Regions from separate parts of the Rhodococcus sp. NPDC004095 genome, predicted to be linked through region 3. Evidence: riboswitches for the same ligand, from Rfam matches in the RefSeq annotation. Region 3 holds a riboswitch; each other region holds the start of a gene.
The links. A riboswitch is a leader RNA that binds a small molecule or an ion and turns the genes downstream of it on or off. The one in region 3 is predicted to bind thiamine pyrophosphate.
Positions count from the first base shown of each region.

Region 1 (4,272 bases), on a different contig from region 3:
TCCTCGAGCCGCTTCGCCAGCACCGGGTCGTCGGTCGTGTACGGCAGCACCGTGAAGCCGTCGTCTACGAGTTGCTCTGCGGCACTGACCAGTTCGATGGCATCGGGCAGCAGGGTACGGTCGTCGGCGATCACCTCGAGCTTGACCCAGTCGGTTTCCAGAGCCTCCCGGGCCAGCTGCGCGGTCAGCACCGCCTCCGCCGCACCACGACAACCCGCGGTGTTCGGCAGCGGCGCGATGTCCAACCGGCGCAACAGGTCGAGCACGCCGGTGCCACCGGCGGCATCGACCCGGCGCATGGCGACGGTGGTCAGTTCGGTACCGGACGCGACGAGCGCCTCCTCGAGCACCGTCAGGTTCGCCGCACCGCCGGTCCCCATGATCAGCCGGGACCCGAAGGTGCGACCGGCGATCGTCAGCTGCTCACCCACCCTGCACCGCCGTGAGGATCTCGATCTCCCAACCCTTTTCGACCACGCGGTCCCACGTGGCGCGCGGGACGACGGCACCGTCCACCGCGACCGCGATGCCCTTCTCGGGCAGGCCGAGACGGGCGAGAAGCTGCGCCACCGTCGTCGGTTCGGACAGCTGGTGGTCCTCGCCGTTGACGGTGATCCCGATGTTCACCATGTCTGTCATCGATTCCTCATTCGTGCGTCGAAACCAGTGTGCCGAAGCGTTCCGGGCGGCAGGACGTCGCCTCCGGCAGCGGCGTGCCGTTCAGTTCGGCGACCACCGCGTCCGCGGACAGCGGGGTCAGCAGGATGCCGTTGCGGCCGTGCCCGGCGGCGAGCACCACCCGGTCGGTGACCCGGCCCAGGATCGGCAGGTTGTCGGGACTCATCGGGCGCAGACCCGCGGCCGTCTCGTGCAGTTCGTACTCGCCGATGCTGGGCATCAGGGCCTGCGCGTCGGCGATCAGGTCCCGGACCCCGGCCACGGTCACGGCGGTGTCGTCACCGGACTCGTGCTGGGTTGCGCCGACGACCAGTCCGTCGCCGCGGGGTACCAGGTACACCGGCCTGCCGTGAACGCTGGCGCGGATCGTCCGGCTCGGCGCAGGCGCCACGCCGGGCCGATACCGCAGCCGCAACACCTCCCCCTTGACCGGCCGCACCGGCAGCCCCGGCCACAGCCGCGCCGCGGCCGTGCCTGCGGCGAGTACCACCTGATCGGCGGGCAGCGCGTCCACGTCCGCGACGGCCTCGGCCACGAATGTCACCCCGGCGGCGGTACACGCGGACCGCAGCGCCCGCACCAGCGCGCGGTTGTCGACGGCGAACTCCGCGGCGGCGAGCAGCGCCAGCCGAATCGTCGGGGCGAGGGACGGTTCCGCTTCCCGGATCTGCGCGCGGGTCAACAGGTCCAGCCGGTAGCCGCGCCCGTCGAGCCACTCGGCGACGGTGCGCAGGTCCGTCGCGTCGGCGGCGTCCAGCGCGACGGTCATCGAACTCTGCGAGGTGAACAGCGTCTCGCCCGTCGCCCGTTCGAGTTGGGACCCGAACCCCGGCCACCGGTCCAGGGACGCGGCCCCGGCGGCGAGCACCTCGTCCTCGCCGGGCCAGCCCTCGGACAGCGGGGCGAGCATGCCGCCCGCCACCCACGACGCCCCCGACCCGACGGCCGGGTCGTGCAGGGTCACCGCCCACCCGGACCGAGCCGCGCGCCACGCGATCGACAGTCCGATCACGCCGCCACCGACCACCGCGACGGTTCCGTTCACCACTCCACCTCACTCCCTGCGCCGGCATGATCCGGGTCAGGTCTGACGGTCGGGGCTCGCGAGCCCCCTCTCAGCCCCGCGTTCGCCGGGACTCCCGTGTCACTTTCGTTCACCCAGAGACTACCGTTGGCCCCGTGCCCACCTCGCAAGCCGGTCATCACCCGACACCGCGCGAACGCCTCGCCACCGCGCGCCTGTACCTGTGCACCGACGCCCGACGGGAGCGCGGCGACCTGGCGAAGTTCGCCGACGCCGTCCTGTCCGGCGGTGTCGACATCATCCAGCTCCGTGACAAGGGCTCGGCAGGCGAACGCGAGTTCGGCCGGATCGAGGCCCGCGAGGAGCTGGCGGCGCTCGCCGAACTGGCGGCCGCGTGCCGACGACACGGTGCACTGCTCGCCGTCAACGACCGCGCCGACCTCGCGCTGGCGTCCGGGGCCGACGTGCTGCACCTCGGGCAGGGCGACCTGCCGGTGCACTATGCGCGCGAGATCGTGGGGCCGGACGTGGTGATCGGCCGCTCGACCGGCAGTCGTGCGCAGGCGCAGCTCGCCGCGATCGAGGAAGGTGTCGACTACTTCGCCACCGGTCCGGTGTGGGCGACCCCGACCAAGCCCGGCCGCAGCGCCTCCGGTCTCGAGCTGGTCCGCCAGGTCGCCGAGTCGGATCCGACGATGCCGTGGTTCGCGATCGGCGGCATCGACGAGGAGCGCCTGCCCGAAGTCCTGAACGCGGGCGCCACCCGGGTCGCCGTGGTACGGGCGATCACCGAGGCCCGCGATCCGCAGGCCGCGGCCCGCTCCCTCGCCGACGCCCTCGACCGCAACGCCACCGCCCGCTGACCCCGTTCCCCCCTCGCCAGCTGTTCCCTAATGTCACATTGGCTCACTTGGCGATACCCAATGTGACATTAGGGAACCTCGGCGAGGGTGGGCGAAGCGGTCAGTCCAACCAGGACAGCACGGTGGAGGGCGAGAAGCGCAGCACCGTCTCCGGCAGCCTGTCACGCAAGCCGCGGTCGGCGGTGACGACGGCGGTCAGTTCACCCGCTACTCCGGTCAGGGTGGTCGCCCCGCCCGGGCCGGTCGCGAGGAGTGCGAGGGTGTCGTCGCCGCTGCCCGACGCGACGTGCACCGGCACCCGCACGTCCGCCTCGGCGACGGCCGCGGCCTGACCTTCGAGCACCGCCTCGACCCGCGGCAGCCAACCGAACCCGCCGTCCGGGAGCTCGATCGTCCGCGGCAGGGTTGCCGCGATGCCGGCGAGTAGCCGCCCGGTCGCGCCTGCGCGGTCCCGCCACCAGCCGTCGGGACGCGACCCGACGACGTTGGCGGTGTCGAGGAGCAATCGCACCGGGGCGGCCCGCAATCCCGGCCAGCTCGCCTCGAAGCCCGGGTGCAGCGGCAGGTCCGTCACCTGATCCTCGGGCACCCAGCGCAGTTCGGTGCTCTCCCCGTTCGGCACGGTGTCCAGTGTGAACTCGGCGTCCGCGATCACCGTCGTGTACGTCCAGTCCCCGCCGGCGGCGCGGGCGGTGACTCGTTCCGCCCGCACCCGTAGGTGGGCGGAGTCGATCCCGGCCTCCTCCTCGGCTTCCCGAACCGCGGCGTGGGTGGTGGTCTCGTGCGAGTCCCTCGCTCCGCCGGGCAGGGCCCATGTTCCGCCCTGATGGCTCCACGCGGCCCGGTGTTGGAGCAGCACGGCCGACCCGCCGCCGGGCATCGGGGCACGCAGCAGCAGACCGGCAGCGCCGTACCGTCCCCAGTAGCGGCTGCCGTCTCCGCTCTTCGCCCAGCCGTCCCCGTCACCGCGCATCGACTTCGCTCACCTACCCCGTGTACTCGGATCACCTCGTACCGGGCCGACGAGCCGGGTACGAGACGCATCATGCGCCTTCGGAACCGCGCGCCTCGAACTTAGCCAGTCGATCGAGCCGAAGCACGGTTACTGCTTATATGCTGCCCTCTGTCCGGCGATCGAGCCAGGTGCGAAGGGATGCGCGGTGGTTGTACGGGTGGCCCCCTCCACGCAGCCGCGTGGCGCCGGGCCGGACGGCGATCCGGTCGGCCCGTCCGCGCGGCTGCGATCGCGGCTGCGCACCAGCCCTTCCCGGATCACGATGCTCGGCATCGGACTGGTCATCGCGGCGATGGTCTCCGGAACCGTGGCCGCGGCACAGGTCACGGACCGGCAGCGCACCCTCGACGCCCTGCAGTCGGAGGTCGAACCACTCGCCTTCGCGGCCCAGGACATCTACAGCTCGCTGTCCATCGCCGATGCCGCGGCGACGACGGCCTTCCTGTCCGGCGGCGTCGAGCCGATCGCCGTCCGCGACCGCTACACGCAGGCGATCACCGACGCGGGCGCCGACCTGGTCGACGCCGCCGCGGGGATCGACACCTCCGACACCGCCTCGCACGACCTGCTGGCGAAACTGTCGGTGGGGGTGCCCGTCTACACCGGTCTGATCGAGACGGCCCGGACCAACAACAGAGACGGTCATCCGGTGGGATCGGCTTACCTGAGCGAGGCGTCGACGATGATGCAGT
Region 1 covers NZ_JBSGGS010000019.1:16,962-21,233, reverse strand. Annotated here, with positions in the region: gene thiG (thiazole synthase) at 1-431, opposite strand, end outside; gene thiS (sulfur carrier protein ThiS) at 424-639, opposite strand; gene thiO (glycine oxidase ThiO) at 647-1,723, opposite strand; TPP riboswitch at 1,720-1,831, opposite strand; gene thiE (thiamine phosphate synthase) at 1,858-2,565, shown strand; gene ACWEPG_RS25720 (NUDIX hydrolase) at 2,666-3,538, opposite strand; gene ACWEPG_RS25715 (hypothetical protein) at 3,738-4,272, shown strand, end outside.
Region 1: another riboswitch for thiamine pyrophosphate. It lies ahead of thiO (glycine oxidase ThiO); the one in region 3 lies ahead of ACWEPG_RS20320 (purine-cytosine permease family protein).

Region 2 (4,272 bases), on a different contig from region 3:
ACGAGGACGTGTGGGATCCGGCGCTGTTCGAGGGCAAGACCCACACGTCGCAGCCGGAACGGGACGCGTTCGCCGCGTTCGAGGAGGTCGGGTTCGCCGAGGTGACCCGTCCGCACACCCCCGGCCCGGGTGTGTACACCTACTGGGACTACACGCAGTTGCGGTTCCCGAAGCGGCAGGGCATGCGGATCGACTTCCAGTACGCCTCCCCCGCGTTGGCCGCCCGCGTCACCGGCGCCTCGATCGACCGCGAGGAGAGAAAGGGCAAGGGCGCCAGCGATCACGCGCCCGTCGTCATCGAACTCGACTAGCGCGGAATTCGGGTCAACGAAGCCGTTCGGGTCAACGAAGCCGGCCGGGGACGGTCAAGACCGTCCCCGGCTGCTCGACAACCCGGGCCGCCGACGGGGTTGCTGCGGTTCCTCACCTTCTGGTGCGCATGAATCCGATACCCATCAGGCCGAGTCCCAGCACCAGGACCACGGCACCACAGACCACGTTCGACCAGATCATCCCGGTCGTCGTCGACACTCCGGTGACCACCCACGGCGAGATGATCATCCACACGCCGAGGACGGGCAGTGTGAATGTGACTCCGTGAAGGCGGCCGAAGGCCGACGCGAGTCCAAACGCGAACACGGCCGTCGCGAGTCCGGCGATCAGGTTGCTCATCATCAGCGTGGTTGTGCCACTGAATCCGATGACCCACGGCGACGCGGCCATGTAGAGGCCGGCCAGCATGAGCAGACCCTCGTTCGTCTGCGCGAGCGGGTCGCCCGCGGCCTGGTCGTACTTGTCACGTAGCGCGGCGATGTCCGGGTGCTTCTCAATGGGCAGGTTCGCTGTCGACATGATGCCCACACCTCCTCGAGATGGAGAGGGAACACGTCCTCCCTCTCCCCTCGATTCTATTGCGAGACAGGGGCCAGGGACCGCCGCGAGCTGGACCGATGTGCCGATCAGCCGGCGTCGTCGAGCAGCCCCAGGTACTCGGTGTGGGTGCCGAGGTAACGCTGCACGTAGGTGCAGACGGGGTGCAGTCGCCACCCCCGGACCCGGGCCTCCTCGAGGACCTCGCGCACGAGCACGGCCGCCCAACCGCGGCCGCCGTACTCCTCCTTGACGACGGTGTGCATGAGCGCGACGGCGGCGCCGTCCTCGGGAGCGCCGTCCCGGTCGTCGAGCCGGCGGTAGCCGAGAATGCCGATCAGATCGCCGTCGACCCAGAGGTCGAAGCGCGCGTGTGCGGGATTGTGCTCGACCTCGGCCAGGGCGGGGTCGGCGGGCGCAGCGACGGGCGTCGTCACCGCCGCTGCCTGGTCCGGGTGTCGCTTGAACATGGCGTCATGCAATCAGCATTCGGGTCGATTCGCCGCCCGGCGCGGGCCCGACAGACAAGTTGTCGCTCATCCTTCGTCGAATCGTGGCCGAATCGCCGCCGGGCGATCACACCGGCACCAGCATGTCCCGGTACTCGGGGTTCGCCACGACGAATCGCTGCAGGTAGGTGCACACCGGGCGGATCTTCCAGCCGTACCCCCGCGCCGCGTCGAGGGCACGTCGGACCATCACGGCGGCCAGGCCGCGGTGCCCGAAGTCCTCGACGATGACGGTGTGCAGGAAGGACACCACCGGCGCTCCCGCCCGCCGTTTGGCGCTCACCGCTCCGCCGTTCGACTCCAGGTCGTAATACCCCAGGATGCCGACGAGGTCGCCGTTGAGCCACAGCTCGAAGCGGTTCTGAGCTGCATTGTTCATCACCTCGGCGGTCGGTGTGTCCGCGAACATCGGCCTTGTCTCCTTGCCCACCCGTAACGAAAATGTGATCCACGCCACTATAGGTCGGTGCCGGTTTGCGCGACAGGGAACGCGCAGAAAACTCGCCAACCGGACAGGTGCGCCTCCCCGGCCCGCACCCGCGGGAGGCGCCCGGCTATCGTCGGCGGCGACAACTCAACAAACCCACGGGGGCTCGCACCAGCGGGCTGAGAGGACGGCTAGCTCTCCACGAGCGGACAGGGCCGTCGACCGTATGAACCTGACCGGGTAATGCCGGCGTAGGGAGATTTCGATGAGGGACACCTCAACCTTCGACGGCGCCGTCGCCACGACTGCCGTCACGACCGGTCCGATCGCGGGCAGCAGCAAGCGGTACCTCGAGGTCGACGGGCTGTCGATTCCGGTCCGGCGCGTACAGCTGACCACCGGCGACCACCTCGACCTGTACGACACCTCCGGCCCGTACACCGACGAGTCCGCACGGATCGACCTCGACGCCGGCCTGCCGCCGGTACGCGCGTCCTGGCCACGCCCGGAGGGCGCCACCACCCAACTCGGCTGGGCCCGAGCCGGGGTGATCACCGACGAGATGCGCTATTGCGCTGCCCGCGAAGGGGTTTCCCCGGAGCTGGTGCGCGAGGAGGTCGCGGCGGGGCGGGCGGTGATCCCCGCCAACCGGCGCCACCCGGAACTCGAACCCATGGTGATCGGCAAGCGGTTCGCGGTGAAGATCAACGCGAACATCGGGAACTCGGCGGTGACCTCCTCGATCGCCGAGGAGGTGGAGAAGATGGTGTGGGCGACCCGCTGGGGCGCCGACACCATCATGGACCTGTCCACCGGCCGCAACATCCACGAGACGCGGGAGTGGATCCTGCGCAACTCCCCCGTCCCGGTCGGCACGGTCCCGATCTACCAGGCACTCGAGAAGGTCGGCGGCGACCCGACGAAGCTGACGTGGGAGCTGTACCGCGACACCGTGATCGAGCAGTGTGAGCAGGGTGTGGACTACATGACGGTGCACGCCGGGGTGCTGCTGCGGTACGTACCGCTGGCGGCGAAGCGGGTCACCGGCATCGTCTCGCGTGGCGGGTCGATCATGGCGGCCTGGTGCCTGGCACACCACCGGGAGTCGTTCCTGTACACGCACTTCGAGGAACTCTGCGAGATCCTCGCCCGCTACGACGTCACCTTCTCGCTCGGCGACGGACTGCGTCCCGGCTCGATCGCCGACGCCAACGACGAGGCCCAGTTCGCCGAGCTGCGGACCCTCGGCGAACTGACGAAGGTCGCGAAATCCCATGGCGTGCAGGTGATGATCGAGGGTCCCGGGCACGTGCCGATGCACAAGATCGTCGAGAACGTGCGACTGGAAGAGGAGTGGTGCGAGGAGGCGCCGTTCTACACCCTCGGCCCCCTTGCCACCGACATCGCGCCCGCCTACGACCACATCACGTCGGCGATCGGCGCGGCGATGATCGCCCAGGCCGGGACCGCGATGCTCTGCTACGTGACCCCGAAGGAGCATCTGGGACTGCCGAATCGCGACGATGTGAAGGTCGGTGTCGTCACCTACAAGATCGCCGCGCACGCCGCGGACCTGGCCAAGGGTCATCCGCGTGCCCAGGAGCGTGACGACGCACTGTCCACGGCCCGTTTCGAGTTCCGCTGGCACGACCAGTTCGCGCTCTCCCTCGACCCGGACACCGCCCGCGAGTACCACGACGAGACGCTGCCCGCGGAACCGGCGAAGACCGCGCACTTCTGTTCGATGTGCGGCCCGAAGTTCTGCTCCATGCGGATCTCCGCCGATGTCCGGGCCTACGCCGAGGAGCACGGCCTGACCGACGCGACCGCGATCGAGGCAGGCATGGCGGAGATGTCCGACGAGTTCACCCGTTCCGGCGGGCAGGTGTACCTGCCCGTCGTCTCGGCCGATCGATAGGCTTTTCGTTGTGAACCTGCTGCCACTGACCCCCGACGGGCAGACGCCCGTCCGCGCCCTCACCATCGCCGGGACCGATTCCGGCGGCGGTGCGGGAATCCAGGCCGACTCCCGCACGATGGCGATGCTCGGTGTGCACGCATGCGTCGCCGTCGCGGCGGTGACGGTGCAGAACTCCGTTGGGGTCAGTGGTTTTCACGAGATTCCGCCGCAGATCGTCGCCGACCAGGTGCGCAGCGTGGTCGGCGACATCGGGGTGAGCGCCGCGAAGACCGGCATGCTCGCGTCCACCGCGATCATCGAGTCCGTCGCGCAGGTGTGCACCGAGGTGGGCATCGGCAAGGGGCAACCGGTCCCGCTGGTGGTGGACCCGGTGTGCGCGTCCATGCACGGCGACCCACTGCTGCACGCGGAGGCCCTCGACGCGGTGCGGCACACGTTGATCCCGATCGCGTCGCTGGTCACGCCGAACCTCGACGAGGTGCGGCTGATCACCGGTGTCGACGTCGTCGACGACGCGACCGCCCGTCGCGCCGCCGAGGCGCTCC
Region 2 covers NZ_JBSGGS010000019.1:25,948-30,219, reverse strand. Annotated here, with positions in the region: gene ACWEPG_RS25795 (exodeoxyribonuclease III) at 1-311, shown strand, start outside; gene ACWEPG_RS25790 (SPW repeat protein) at 424-852, opposite strand; gene ACWEPG_RS25785 (GNAT family N-acetyltransferase) at 960-1,340, opposite strand; gene ACWEPG_RS25780 (GNAT family N-acetyltransferase) at 1,447-1,788, opposite strand; TPP riboswitch at 1,955-2,081, shown strand; gene thiC (phosphomethylpyrimidine synthase ThiC) at 2,072-3,724, shown strand; gene thiD (bifunctional hydroxymethylpyrimidine kinase/phosphomethylpyrimidine kinase) at 3,735-4,272, shown strand, end outside.
Region 2: another riboswitch for thiamine pyrophosphate. It lies ahead of thiC (phosphomethylpyrimidine synthase ThiC); the one in region 3 lies ahead of ACWEPG_RS20320 (purine-cytosine permease family protein).

Region 3 (4,272 bases):
GCCCAGGCGTCCACGTCGCCCTTGGTCAGCGATGTGTATCCGTCGGCGGGGGAGAGGAACACCGTCTCGACGTCGGTGCGGTCCAGACCCGCCTTCTGCAGCTGCAGCAGCAGGTTCGCGTGCGCCGAGCTGCCCTTGAACGTCGCGATCTTCTTGCCCTTCAGATCCGCCACCGACGTCGCCGGGGAATCCTTGCCGACCAGGATCGCGTCGCCCTCACCGGTCGCCTCGAGCGCTCCGACGATCTTGATGTCCGCCTTCGACGCGGCACCGAAGATCACCGGGGTGTTGCCGGTCTGGGCGAGGTCGATGCCGCCGGCGCTCGCGGCCTCGATCAGCGGCAGTCCCGCGGTGAACGAGGAGAACTCGATCTTGTAGGGCACGTTCTCGAGCTGTCCCGACGCCCGCAGCAGAACCTCGATGGAGGTGGCCTTCTGGTCACCGACCTCAAGCGTGACGGTGGACAGGTCCACCGGTCCGGTCGCTGCCGCTTCGGTGGCGTCGCCGTCGGATCCGCCGCACGCGGTGAGTGCCAGCGCGGTGGCGGTGATCGCGGCCAGTCCGACGAGTCGTCGACGGCCGAAGGTACTGAGTTTCATTGGGTGTGGTCCTGTTTCGGTGAGGAGCGGTCGGCGGTGTGAAGTGGCGGCGGTGGGAAACGGCGGCGGTGGAGTCGAGCTCAGGTGGGTACGCCGAGCAGTTCGAGCAGTCGGGCGGAGTACTCGGCGGTCTCGGCGGTGGCGCGTCTGCGCGGGCGGGGCAGGTCGATCGGCACCTGGTGGGCGATGCGGCCGCCGTCCAGAATCAGGGCCCGGTCGGCCAGTGCCACCGCCTCGGTCACGTCGTGGGTCACGAGGAGGACGCCGAATCCGTGCTCGGCGAACAGGCCGAGCAACAGGTCGTGGACCGAGAGCCGGGTCAGCGCGTCCAACGCACCGAACGGCTCGTCGAGCAGCAGCAGCGTCGGTTCCGCGACCAGCGCCCGGGCCAGGGCTGCTCGCTGCGCCTCGCCGCCGGACAGCGTCAACGGCCACGCGTCCCGGCGATGCCCGAGACCGACCTCGCCGAGCACCCGGGCCGCCCGGTCCCGGCGTCCCGGACCGCGGCGGGGGTCGGGTAGGCCGAGTTCGACGTTCGTGGTCACGTCGAGCCACGGGACCAGCCGGGGTTCCTGGAAGACGACGGTGGGGTATCCGTCGGTGGTGACCTGCCCCTCGTGGTCGCCGGACAGGCCTGCCAGGGCCCGCAGCAGAGTCGACTTGCCCGATCCGCTACGTCCGAGCAGGGCGACGATCTCGCCGCGGCGGATCTCGAGGTCGATCCCGTCGAGTACGGGCCGGCCACCGAAGCTCTTCCGCAGACCGGTGACTCGGGCGGCCGGAGCCGTGGACACCGGCGAGGCGGTGATGGTGTCTGTCATGACGTGGTCCTCCTCAGGCCGCGGCGGGCTGCCAGCGCAGCGCCCGCCGCTCCAGCCCGCGTACCAGTGCATCCGTGATCAGCCCGAGCAGTCCGTACACGAGCAGGCCGAAGATGACGATGTCGGTGCGCAGGAACTCGCGCGCGTTGTTCACGATGTACCCGAGACCCTTGCCTGCGTTGATCTGTTCGGCGACGATCAGCGAGAGCCATGCCACGCCGAGGCTCTGACGCAACCCGACCAGGATGTGCGGCAGCGCACCGGGGATCACCAACCGGCGCAGCTGCTCGGTCCGGCTCAGCCGCAACACCCGGCCGAGTTCGAGGAGCTTCGGGTCCAGCTGACGAATCCCGGCAAAGGTGTTGAGGTACAGGGGAAATGCAACGCCGAGCGCGATGAGGAAGACCTTGGGTTCCTCCCCGATGCCGAACCAGATGATGAACAGCGGGATCAGGCCGAACAGCGGTACGGTTCGCAGCATCTGCAACGGCGGATCCACGATGTACTCGCCGATCCGGCCGATACCGGCGACGACGCCGAAGCCGACGCCAAGCACGGCGCCGAGCGCGAACCCGATCAGGACCCGCTGCCCGGACACGAGCAGGGCGTCGGTCAGCGCGCCGGAACGAAAGACCTCGACGCCGGCCTCGAGGATCACCGACGGCGCGGGCAACACCCGCTCGGACAGCAGTCCGGTCCGGCTGCCGATCTGCCAGACGAGCAGCAGCGTGAGCGGTGCCAGCGTTCGCAGCAGACCGCGGCGGCGGTGGTGCGCCTGCGACCCGGCGGACGACGCAACCGGCGCCTCTGCGGCGGCAGTGGTCACGGACAACGGAACCCCCTCTGATGGCCCCGCACACGGCGGGTCAGGGCGTCATGGTGCGCGGGCGGGCCGACGTCGGGAAGGTTTGGAATCAGCGCGAGCGATACCGTCGCGCAGCCGGGTCGGCTCGGGGTGGGCAGCCGGGTCGGCTCGATGGGCGCGGCAGGGTCGGCTCGATGGGCGCAGCCGGGTCGGCGTGCTCGTGGGGCAGGGGGCGGCTTGGACTGCGCCGTGACGACGGCCTAGTGTGAGCGTCGTCCATCCAGCACGGGAGCCCTGGCGTCGTAGGGCTGAGAGGGAGCACGGCTGCTCCGACCGTCACACCTGATCCGGGTCATTCCGGCGTAGGGAGCAGTGCGATGTCCGTCGTACCGACACGTCCGTCACCGGGGTCGGCTCAGGCCGAGCCGTCCTTCACCCTGGATGAATCACCAACCCGCACCCTGGGATTCGGCGCGCAGGTCGGCCTGTGGGGCAATCTCGGAATCTCCCTGCTGCTGCCGGTCGCTGCGACGTTCGCGGTGCTGCAGGGACAGTCGCTGCTCGCCACGCTGCTCGCGGTGGTCGTCGGTGCGCTGATCGGGTCGGCGTTGCTCGGGCTGTGTGCGGCCGCCGGCGCCTCGGTCGGCGCCCCCGCCATGGTGATGATGCGCGGCTTGCTCGGTACCCGGCTCTCCGCGCTGCCGACGGTACTGAACCTGGTGCAGTGTGTCGGTTGGGCGACCTTCGAGGTGTTCGTGATCGCGGAGACCGCGGCCCGGCTGACCGGGTGGCAGCGGTGGCCGTTCGTGCTGCTCGGCGGTGTGCTGGCGACGGTGATGGCGCTGTACCCGCTGCGGGTGGTCAAGATCCTGGCCCGGTATGCGGTCTGGGCGGCGCTCGCGTCCACGGTGTACCTGCTGGTGAACGTGCTGATGAAGGATCTGCCGTCGCTGACCGAGGGCAGCTTCGCCGGGTTCTGGACCAGCGTCGACCTGGTGATCGCGATGCCGATCTCCTGGGTTCCGTTGGCCGCCGACTACGCCCGGCACTCCCGGTCCCCACGGGCGGCGTTCCTCGGCGCCACTGTCGGCTACGGCGGCGCCACGGTCGCCTTCTTCGCGCTCGGCGTCCTGGCGTTCGTCGCGTTCGGGCTCGAACCCGGCTTCGACGTGATCGGCAGCCTGCTGGTCCTGCCGCTGGCGGGGGTTGCGCTGCTCATCCTGCTGGTCGACGAGGTCGACGAGGCGTTCGCGAACATCTACTCCACCGCGATCAGTGCCCAGAACCTGCGACCGAACCTGGACCGCCGATTCCTCGTGATCGGGGTCGGCGTGATCGCGACGCTGCTCGCGCTGACGGTCGACGCGTACAGCTACGAGCCGTTCCTGTTCCTGATCGGTGCCGTGTTCGTGCCGCTGACCGGAACCTTCCTGGCGTCGTTCTACCTGCTCCGGCGCGGCCACTGGGACGTGTCGGCCCAGTCGCCCACCCGCTGGATGATGTTGGTGCCGTGGGTCGCCGGGTTCGTCGTCTACCAGCTGGTGACGCCGACCTACTTCACCGGCTTCGGTGCCGGCTGGACGCGCTGGTGGACGAATCTGCAGTCGTCGCTGGGGATCCCGGCCTCCGGCTGGTCCGCGTCGCTCGCCGCGTTGGTGGTCGCCGCCGGGCTGGCGTTGCTGATCGGCCTGATCGACAAGCGAAAGGTGGTGCGGGCGTGACTCTCTCGTCCCGACTGCAGGAGAAGGGACGGGCGCTGCTCGCGGAGCAGCTCGCCCACCCCACGGTCGTGGGGATCGCGCGCGGCGACCTGGATCCGGCACTGTTCCGCGGCTGGCTCGAGCAGGACTACCTGTACCTGCTCGACTACACCCGGGTGTTCGCGCGCCTGGCGTGGCAGGCCCCCGACGGGCACCTCGGCTACCTGGTGGACCTGGCGCACTCGACGCTGCACGAGGAGTTGAGTCTGCACCGAGAGCTGTCCGAGCCGTTCGGTGCGGACTTCGGCACCGCGGTCAAGAGCCCGCAGTGCGCGGCGTACACCGAG
Region 3 covers NZ_JBSGGS010000010.1:175,496-179,767, forward strand. Annotated here, with positions in the region: gene ACWEPG_RS20305 (ABC transporter substrate-binding protein) at 1-599, opposite strand, end outside; gene ACWEPG_RS20310 (ABC transporter ATP-binding protein) at 680-1,420, opposite strand; gene ACWEPG_RS20315 (ABC transporter permease) at 1,434-2,246, opposite strand; TPP riboswitch at 2,501-2,611, shown strand; gene ACWEPG_RS20320 (purine-cytosine permease family protein) at 2,603-3,946, shown strand; gene ACWEPG_RS20325 (TenA family protein) at 3,943-4,272, shown strand, end outside.